2 regions of the Arthrobacter sp. 05N429 genome follow, and region 1 is predicted to be linked to the other one. Evidence: riboswitches for the same ligand, from Rfam matches in the RefSeq annotation. Region 1 holds a riboswitch; the other holds the start of a gene.
The links. Region 1 has a riboswitch for cyclic di-AMP ahead of AC1DF4_RS14215 (aggregation-promoting factor C-terminal-like domain-containing protein). Riboswitches for the same ligand answer to the same signal wherever they lie in the genome.
Positions count from the first base shown of each region.

Region 1 (4,713 bases):
AGGTGCCGGCCCTGTTCCTGACGGCGAAGGACGATGTCCAGGACCGCATCACCGGGCTGGCTGCCGGCGGGGACGACTACGTAACCAAGCCGTTCAGCATGGAGGAAGTGCTCCTGCGGCTGCACCGGCTGGTCCAACGTTCCGGGGTGGCCGCCATGGATACCGCCGAACTCGTCGTCGGAGACCTCGTCCTGAACATCGATACGCGGGAAGTGCGGCGGGCGGGGGAAGAGCTCCACCTCACGGCAACCCAGTTCGAGCTGCTGCGCTATCTCATGGAGAACCCAAAACGAGTCGTGAGCAAAGCCCAGATCCTGGACCGGGTCTGGGACTACGACTTCGGCGGGCAGGCCAACATCGTGGAGCTCTATATCTCTTACCTCCGCAAGAAGGTCGACGCCACTCACCCGCCCATGATCCACACGGTGCGCGGCGCCGGCTATGTCCTGAAGCCGGCGGACTGATCCGTGCCCGAACCCTCCGGCACTGCCAGCCGCTTCACTATCAGGTGGCGCGACCCGTCCACGTGGCACCTGCGCACCCGGCTTGTCCTCGTCGCCATGGCGCTGCTCGTGGCGATCTGCGGAGCCGTAGGAATTGTCAGTTATGCCTCGATGGACCTCTTCCTGACCCGGCAACTGGACACGCAGCTGCAACAGGCCTCGGACCGTGTCCGCGATTTTGGCCGCGCCGGCGGCCGCTCCGATCCCCTTGAGGCACGCGGCCAGGGAGTCGGCACCCTGAACGCCAGGATCGTGGACGATTCGGTCCGCAGCGCCGGTTTTCTCGCGGAGGACGCCACCCGCAAGTCACTCACCGCCGAAGACGACGAGATCCTCCTGAAGCTCTCCCCCCGCGACCAGCCGGTCAACCGGATCCTGTCCGCCGGCTCCTACCGGCTGGTGGCTGCGAAGGCCCAGAACGGTGACGTGATGGTGACCGGACTCCCGCTTGCGGAGAAGCAGAACACGCTGGCCTCCCTGGTCTGGACAACGGTGGTCGTATCCGCCGGCGGCCTCGTAGTGATCGGCCTGGCCGGGACGGCGCTGATCCGCCGGACCATGAAGCCGCTGGATCAGCTCTCCGAGGTGGCGACGCAGGTCTCCCGCCTCCCGCTCGACGCCGGAGAAGTGGGACTTGCCGTACGGGTTCCGGCGTCGGCAGCCCATCCGGGAACCGAGGTGGGCAGCGTTGGCCATGCCCTGAACCTGATGCTGGACAACGTCTCCAATGCCCTCGAAGCCCGGCAGGAGAGCGAGATGAAGGTGCGCCAGTTCGTGGCGGATGCCTCGCATGAATTGCGCACGCCCCTGACCGCCATCCGCGGCTACACCGAGCTAATGCGGATGACCGAGCACTTCACCCCCGACGGGCAGAAGTCCCTGGCCCGTGTGCAGAGCCAGTCCGAGCGGATGACCACCCTGGTGGAGGACCTGCTCCTGCTCGCCCGGCTGGATGAGGGCCAGCCGCTCAAGCTCAGCGACGTGGACCTCACCCAGCTGGCCGTGGAGACGGTGAGCGACGAGAAGGTGATGGCCCCGGACCGCGTCTGGCAGTTGGAGCTCCCCGAAGAGCCTGTGGTGGTTCGCGGAGACGCCACCCAACTCCACCAGGTGCTGGCCAATCTGCTCTCCAACGCCCGCAAGCACACGGGGCCCGGAACGACTGTAGTGACCGGCGTAGGGCGCACCCCGGACGGGAGTGCCGTGGTGACGGTGACCGACAACGGGCCCGGGATCGCCCCCGAGTTTGTGGGCCGCGTCTTTGCGCGCTTCACCCGGGCGGATGCTTCCCGGAAGAACCCGGTGCCGGTGACGACGCCCGCAGCCGTCCGGCGGCCCTTGCCGCACCTGCCGCTGCGCCCACCCCGGTCTCCGTCCGCCGCGAGTGCTTCCACGGGGCCGCCTCCCCCGACTTCCGCCGAGGGAACCAGCGGGCTGGGACTCTCGATCGTGCAGTCGATTGTTGAGGCTCATGGGGGGACGGTCAGTGTGACGTCGGTGCCCGGCCGGACCCAGTTTGTGGTGCGGCTGCCCGCGCCAAACCCGGCCCAGGCGGCGCATCCGGCGGCGCAAGCCGCCACACCGTCGTCGTGATCTCCGTTACCTAAATGTGACTTAAGCTGCCTGGTCCTGTACGGTTTTTAGGGTGTGGCCATCACTGACGCCGCACATCCGGATGCACGCCAAACTCTGCCGCCTCCCGGATTCCGCTGCACCAGGCAGAGGCGGGGGACCCAGAGTTCCCGGGCATTTGCAGATCTTGCACCCTTGGGGTGAAGCCGACACGTGAGATTCCGTGCGGCCGGATGACCTCATCCGAACCCGACAGCTAACTCCGCAGGCGTTGAGAGGCGATCATGACTGAATTCAAGCCAAAAACGCGCCCTGATGGCGTTACGAAGAAGACCCGCTCCGAGGTGTCGCGCCACCGCGCTGAACCGGCCAAGCCCGCTTCAGCCCTGTCCCGGTTTGCCCAGAACTTCGGCACCACCGGCCGCCGCGCGGCCGTTGTTGCCGCCGCCTGCGCGGTCCTCGTGGGGGTCGGCGCCGCCGGGCATGCCTCCGAGACGGCTGCCCGCAATGCCACCGCGGGCACGTCCACGGAAGCAGCCACCACGGCGGATCCCCTGACCCACCTCGATTTTGAGCGCGTCCGGGTCGACAACCAGGCCACCATCCCCACCGGCGACGTCGCGGCACAGTCCACCGAGATCGAGCCTGCCGAAGCACCGGCCCCGGCAGCTGCCCCGGCTCCCGCACCGGCACCCGCGCCCGAGCCGGCACCGGCGCCCGCCCCCGTTGCCATCGACGACCCGGCCGGCGCGCAGGCCTACGCAGCCAGCCAGCTGGGATCCCACGGCTGGGCGGCAGACCAGATGCAGTGCCTCACGAAGCTCTGGACCAAGGAGTCTGACTGGAAGACGACGGCCACCAACAAGAGCAGCGGCGCCTACGGCGTGGTCCAGTCCCTGCCGGCCGAGAAGATGGCCAGCGCGGGCGCTGATTACCGGACCAACTACCGGACCCAGATCAACTGGGGCCTGAAGTACGTCAAGGACCGCTACGGCTCACCGTGTGGCGCCCTGAACTTCCACTACGCCCACAACTGGTACTAAACACCAGAATGTCGGACTCAGCTGAGGCCCCGGATCCCACTGGATCCGGGGCCTTAGCTCTGCCGGCGACAGCCCGCGGGAACCGCCGAGCCGTGGCCGGACGGTTCGGCTTAGGGCGCGTCTAGCCGTTGGGACGGTTGGGCAGGTACTGCACCGCCCATTTATTGCCGTCGGGATCGGCGAAGTAGACGAAGTGCCCCCAGTCCTGGACATCGACGTCGCTGACATCCACGCCGTTGTCCTTGAGCTGCCGGTGGGCGGCCTGAATGTCGCTGACCACCAGCTGCAGGCTGGGGGCGGTGCCGGGCGGAGCGTCGTTGAGCCCCTCGCCTATGGCGATCGAGCAGCCGGAACCCGGCGGGGTCAGCTGGACAAAACGGATGCCGTCCATGGGCCGCTCGTCGTAGTCGGCGTTGAAACCGACCTTATTGACGTAAAAATCCTTGGCACGGTCCACGTCGGACACGGGGACAAAGACAAGCTCAAGTTTCCAGTCCATGGGGCACAGGCTAGTCCCGGACAGCGATTTGCGGTAGGGCAATCCCAAGCGCGTGAACCCGCCGAGACGGCGGGTCTAAACCCGGCGGCTGGTTAGCCGGCCACGCCGTAGAGGCGGTCGCCGGCGTCGCCCAGGCCCGGGACGATGTAGGACTTCTCGTTGAGCTTCTCGTCGATGGAGGCGAGCACGATCGTCACGTTGGCGTCGGAGAGCTCTTCTTCCAGCTTCGCGAGGCCTTCCGGGGCGGCCAGCAGGCAGATGCAGGTGACGTCGGAGGCGCCGCGCTTGAAGAGGAACTTGATGGCCTCGCGCAGTGTGCCGCCGGTGGCGAGCATGGGGTCCAGGACAAAGATCTGGCGGTCGGTGAGGTCCTCGGGGAGACGCTCGGCATACGTGATGATGTCCAGGGTCTCTTCATCCCGGGCCATGCCCAGGAAACCGACCTCGGCGGTGGGGACAAGCTTGGTCATGCCCTCGAGCATGCCGAGTCCCGCCCGCAGGATGGGGACCACCAGCGGGGTGGGCTTGGTGAAAGCGGTGCCGATCGTGGTGCTGACAGGGGTCTCAATGGTGACCGGTTCGGTGCGGACTTCGCGGGTGGCCTCGTACGCCAGGAGCGTGACCAGTTCCTCGGTGAGCTGGCGGAAGACCGGGGACGGGGTGTTCTTGTCCCGCAGAACGGTGAGCTTATGGGCGACCAGCGGGTGGTCCACAACGAAAGTGCGCATGGGTCAAAACTATCACCCGGCGGCTGGTGGCCCGCCCGTGGGACCGCGGGCGCCGACGTCGTCCTTACCGCCGGACCGGCCGTCTTTGCCGGTGCCGCTGCCGGTCACCCCGTCGCCGTCTTTGAGGTGCGCGGGGTGGTCGAACGTGGGCGCGGGACCTGCTTGTTCCCGGTGCCGCAGTACATGGAAGAGCCTGTGGGCCATGATCACGATCGCCACCCACGCCAGCCCCAGCAGCCATCCGAAGATCACATCGGTCATCCAGTGATGGCCCAGGAAGACCCGGCTCATCCCCATTGCGGCCACGAAGATCACACCAGCCGCGATCAGGGCGACGCGCGCAAGTGTGCGCTTCACCTGCAGGCATG
Region 1 covers NZ_JBFTMQ010000008.1:43,761-48,473, reverse strand. The annotation lists gene AC1DF4_RS14225 (response regulator transcription factor) at 1-464, shown strand, start outside; gene AC1DF4_RS14220 (sensor histidine kinase) at 468-2,096, shown strand; cyclic di-AMP (ydaO/yuaA leader) riboswitch at 2,201-2,361, shown strand; gene AC1DF4_RS14215 (aggregation-promoting factor C-terminal-like domain-containing protein) at 2,360-3,118, shown strand; gene AC1DF4_RS14210 (glyoxalase superfamily protein) at 3,240-3,617, opposite strand; gene upp (uracil phosphoribosyltransferase) at 3,710-4,345, opposite strand; gene AC1DF4_RS14200 (phosphatase PAP2 family protein) at 4,358-4,713, opposite strand, start outside.

Region 2 (4,713 bases), on a different contig from region 1:
ATCCAGCATTCAGAACGAGAGTGCGCATCCGCATACCTCTTCACGGCCGCACCCGCCAGGGGCACGAGGGCCGGCTGCCCTCTGCATGGTCGGGCTATGGATCGACAAAACAAGAGTAAACACCGAGGTGCCGTTTCACCGAATCTTTTTTTGCCGGCCGCGGCCCGTGTCGGCTGAAGTTCACGTTGCGGCAACGCAAAGGACCCCTGCCGAATGGCAGGGGTCCTTTGCGTAAAAAGCTGTTGTCCTTAGCCGCCGACGCGGATGAAGACCGGGCCGGAGCCGACGTTCACGGTCTGGAGGGAAGTGGTCCCACCGTTCCAGCCGCCGTGAACTGCCATGCCGTTGCCGACGTAAACAGCGATGTGGGCCATGCCCGCGCCACCGTTCTGGTAGTACGCGAGGTCGCCCGGCTGTGCCTCGGCGGCGCTCACGGTGCGGCCGAGGGACAGGTAACCTGCCGGCCAGCCGTGGTAGTTGATGCCCGCAGCAGCCAGCGCGTTCGTGGCGAGTGCGGTGCAGTCCTGGCCAACGCCGATCTGGGCGTAGGCGGCAGCGGCGATCGTGGCGCCCATGCCGCTGGCGACGCCGGCCGGAGCCTTGGTGCCGGCCACGGAAGCGGTGGCCGCGGCGCCGACCTTGGTGCCTGCGGTCTTGGCAGTGGGCGTTTCCTGGACCTTCACGACGGGCTTCGCCTTGACGGGGGCCGCAATGGTGGCGACTTCGGTCTTGTCGTAAGCGATCGAGATGCTGGAAGCAGCCGAGATCGTCGCGGGGGCGGCGGACTGGACTTCGAGCGTCGAAGCGGAGGTGGACTCGCGCTGGACGTTGGCCTCAGCAGCGTTGGCTGCGATACCGCTGGTCAGGACGAGGCCGGAAGCAGCAGCGATGACTGCGGCCTGGCGGCCCATGCCACCGGCGTTGTCTCCGACAGCCTTGGCAATAACAGCCAGCGAGTTGGTCTTGGTGACCTCGGCGCGGTGCCGTGCGATTGCACGAGTAGTCATTAAGTTCTCTCTTTCGTGATCCTGTGGCCGCGCTTTTCAGGCGCGTGCTGAGGACGCTCCGGCATCTTGGGGGTACGCCGGATCGCCCCGAAATGGGTTACTTAGCGAAGGGTGTACTGCGAAGACGCGCCAAAAGCGGGAACTGCATGCAGGTGCATGGCCTGCGGGCCGGACTCAGCAGAGATTGAGGCGGCGGTGTGAGATCCGTTCCGGGCGCCGGCAAGGGCAACCGAGGAGTCGGATTTCAGCGGGCTCGTAAGAGCCGCGCAAGCGCGGTGACGCGCAGCATTGTGGCGTGAAGACACGAAAGTAGCCTCTCCCAATGCCTGCGAGGTGAGCTGTCGGATTCGGATGGGAGTCACCCGGCCGCGCTGCTTCCTGGGAAGCTTTGCGACTTAACCCCAAGGCCTTCTTTCGAAGGCCAAAATTGGTTCCCCCGCCCCTGCCAGACGATGTAATGCGAACGGACCTTGAGCGGTGGCAGAGCTAGGCAATCCACTCAAGAGCGCCAACTTCGGAAAAGTTGGCGTAGGTCAAACTTACAACAGTTGGGACTCAATGTCACATTCGGATCACGGCGTGTCACAAGAATGCGAGAGCGTCCGATCAGCTTTGTTACAGCCAGCCGGTCGGGTCGACAACTTCGCCGTTGACCATGACCTCGAAGTGAAGGTGGCAGCCCGTGGAGGCGCCGGTGGTGCCGCTCATGGCCACGACTTCGCCGCGGGAGACCTGCTGGCCAACCTTGACGGTGTCTGAGGACAAGTGGTTGTAGGTGGTCTCCAGGCCGTTGCCATGGTCGATCACCACGCGGTTGCCGCCGCCGTAAGGGTGCCAGCCGGTGAACGTCACGGTGCCACTGGCAGCAGCCAGGACCGCCGTGCCGCACTGTGCCGAATAGTCCTGGCCACGGTGGAACTCGCCGGAGCCGCCAGTAATGGGGCTGACGCGATATCCAAAGGGCGACGCTGTTTTCAACTGGGCCAGCGGCGCCCCTAGGCTCCCGGCGGAGGCCGCGCGGGTAATCGAACCGACCGACTGGGCGCTCAGCAACTGCTTGAGCTTTCCGTCCGGGTCACCCTGGGTGGTGACGGCGGTCCGGTTGAAGTCGATTTTGGCCTCGTCAGCCGTCACATCAGGCTGGACTGCGGCCGAGATGGATCCCGTGGCCCCCGTGTTGGTGGCCATAACGGGGCCCGTGGCGGGGACGGTAACAGTGAGGACCAGGCCCGTAGCGGCGAGTGCAATGCCGGCCTTTTGCCCCACGCCGCTGGCGGCGGCAAAGTCTGTTACCTGGCGGAACGGGCTGCGGCGGCCCCTGCGTTCGTCACGGTGCGCGTCACGTGGGCGGTCTGCCAGGACGGCGACGGCCGGACGCGGCTCCGGAGCGGGACCGGTCGCACGACGGCGGCCCCTGGCGGTCTGGGTGGTCAAGAACGGTTCCTCTCTGGAGAGCCTGCGAAGTTAGCTGTCGGATTCGGGTCAGAGAGATCAAAGACCCGGTCCGCCGTGGCAGGCGTCCAGACACAGAGGCATCCAAAGAGTCCCTCGGTGGTGTGTGCTTGCCGCTGACGGACTTCACCCCAAGGCTGATTAACAGCCGGAAGTGGTTCCCCCGCCCCTGCCAGAAGGTGACTCTGCTACTGATCCGCTGGCAGAGCTCGGCTTCGGATCAGGTAACGCTTTGGTATCGGTACTAGTGATCAACTATAGGCGATTAAGCCTTGCAGAGATAAATCCGTTATCGAACCTGTGCACAACTCATGGGTCGTCCGATGAGCAGTCGGTTAGGTCCTGTTAACCGACGGTAACAAAGACGTGGGCCGCAACCTCGGGCGGGAGTTCCAGGGCGCCTTCGATATCCGGTACCCGGACGGAGATGTACTCCCCCACCCGTTCCAGCGCCACCAGGGCGCCGGGCCGGATGCCGCCTTCGTCGAGCTGGACGAGCAGTTCCGGTTCGACCTGGATGGGCTCGGCCAGCCGGTTGACCCGGACCCGGGAAGCCGGACCGTAGCCGGCCATGGCTTCGAGCAGGTTCACCACGCCATCCCCGTAGGGCTGGGATGGCGGGCCGCCGAGTTCCGCAAGGCCCGGAATCGGGTTGCCGTAGGGAGACACGGTGGGGTGGTCCAGCAGTTCGAATATGCGCCGCTCCACCCGCTCGCTCATGACGTGTTCCCAGCGGCAGGCTTCCTCATGGACATAGGCCCAGTCGAGCCCGATGACGTCCGCCAGCAGGCGCTCGGCAAGACGGTGCTTGCGCATGACCCCGATGGCACGTTTCCGGCCGGTTTCCGTCAGTTCAAGGTGCCGGTCACCGGAAACAACCACCAGCCCGTCGCGCTCCATGCGGCCGACGGTCTGGGAAACAGTGGGACCCGAGTGACGCAGCCGTTCGGCGATGCGGGCGCGGAGGGCAACGATGTTTTCTTCTTCAAGTTCCAGAATGGTCCGCAGATACATCTCGGTGGTATCGATCAGATCCGTCATTCAGCTCAGCTCCTCGAGCGCCGTCCTTGCGTGTTCCCACCGTACCGCGAGCTGCTTGCGCCCTGGCGGGGTCCGCCGTACGTTCGCAGGTCAGCTTAGCCTATTTTGAATTACTCCGGATAATCTCAGTGACCGGACTATGACGGGCTCTTTTGCCACCCCCACCGGGCAGTCAGGCAGAATGAAACGCAAGGCTTCGTTGCAGCCACCCTGCCGGGCCGCCTCCCAAGCCACGCTTTGTACCAGCCGAAAATTGGAGCCACTGTGAGCGACACCAGCATCACGATTCCCGCCAACCTCCTTCCCAAGGACGGCCGGTTCGGCGCCGGACCGTCCAAGGTCCGCCCGGAACAGATGGAAGCCCTCGCTGCGGCTTCCGGGCTGCTGGGAACCTCCCACCGCCAGGCACCGGTCAAGAACCTCGTAGGATCGGTCCGGAGCGGGCTCAGCCAGTTCTTCCGCGCCCCCGAGGGCTACGAGGTCATCCTGGGCGTCGGCGGGTCGACCGCGTTCTGGGACATCGCCAGCTTCGGACTCGTGGAAAACAAGGCCCAGCACCTGTCCTTCGGCGAGTTCGGCTCGAAGTTCGCTTCCGCCACCAACAAGGCGCCCTTCCTCGCGGATTCCTCCATCATCAAGTCCGAGCCGGGGACCCGCCCGGCGGCCCAGGCTGAGACCGGCGTCGATGTTTACGCCTGGCCGCAGAACGAGACGTCCACCGGCGTGGCCGCTCCGGTCCGGCGTGTTGCGGGCGCCGATGCCGGCTCCCTCGTGCTGGTCGACGCCACTTCGGCGGCCGGCGGGCTGGACGTCGACGTCGCTGAAGCGGACGTCTACTACTTCGCCCCGCAGAAGAACTTCGCCTCCGACGGCGGCCTGTGGCTTGGCCTGTTCTCCCCGGCAGCGCTGGAGCGCGCGGCGCGGATCAAGGCCGGCGGCCGCTGGATCCCGGACTTCCTGGACCTCCAGACGGCCATCGACAACTCACGGCTGAACCAGACCTACAACACCCCTGCGCTGGCCACGCTCGTCACCCTCGACGCCCAGGTGCAGTGGCTCAACGCGAACGGCGGTCTGGACTTCGCCTCCGCCCGCACCGCGGATTCCGCCGGCCGCATTTACCGTTGGGCCGAGGCCTCGGAGTACGCCACCCCGTTCGTGGCGCAGGCCGAGGACCGCTCAAACGTCATTGCGACCATCGACTTCGACGACT
Region 2 covers NZ_JBFTMQ010000009.1:21,451-26,163, reverse strand. The annotation lists gene AC1DF4_RS14680 (HNH endonuclease) at 1-28, opposite strand, end outside; gene AC1DF4_RS14675 (NlpC/P60 family protein) at 249-1,007, opposite strand; cyclic di-AMP (ydaO/yuaA leader) riboswitch at 1,317-1,486, opposite strand; gene AC1DF4_RS14670 (M23 family metallopeptidase) at 1,623-2,441, opposite strand; cyclic di-AMP (ydaO/yuaA leader) riboswitch at 2,446-2,659, opposite strand; gene AC1DF4_RS14665 (iron-dependent transcriptional repressor DtxR) at 2,805-3,500, opposite strand; gene serC (phosphoserine transaminase) at 3,765-4,713, shown strand, end outside.
Region 2: it holds a riboswitch for cyclic di-AMP, as region 1 does, so the genes downstream of both, AC1DF4_RS14670 (M23 family metallopeptidase) here and AC1DF4_RS14215 (aggregation-promoting factor C-terminal-like domain-containing protein) in region 1, are expected to answer to the same signal.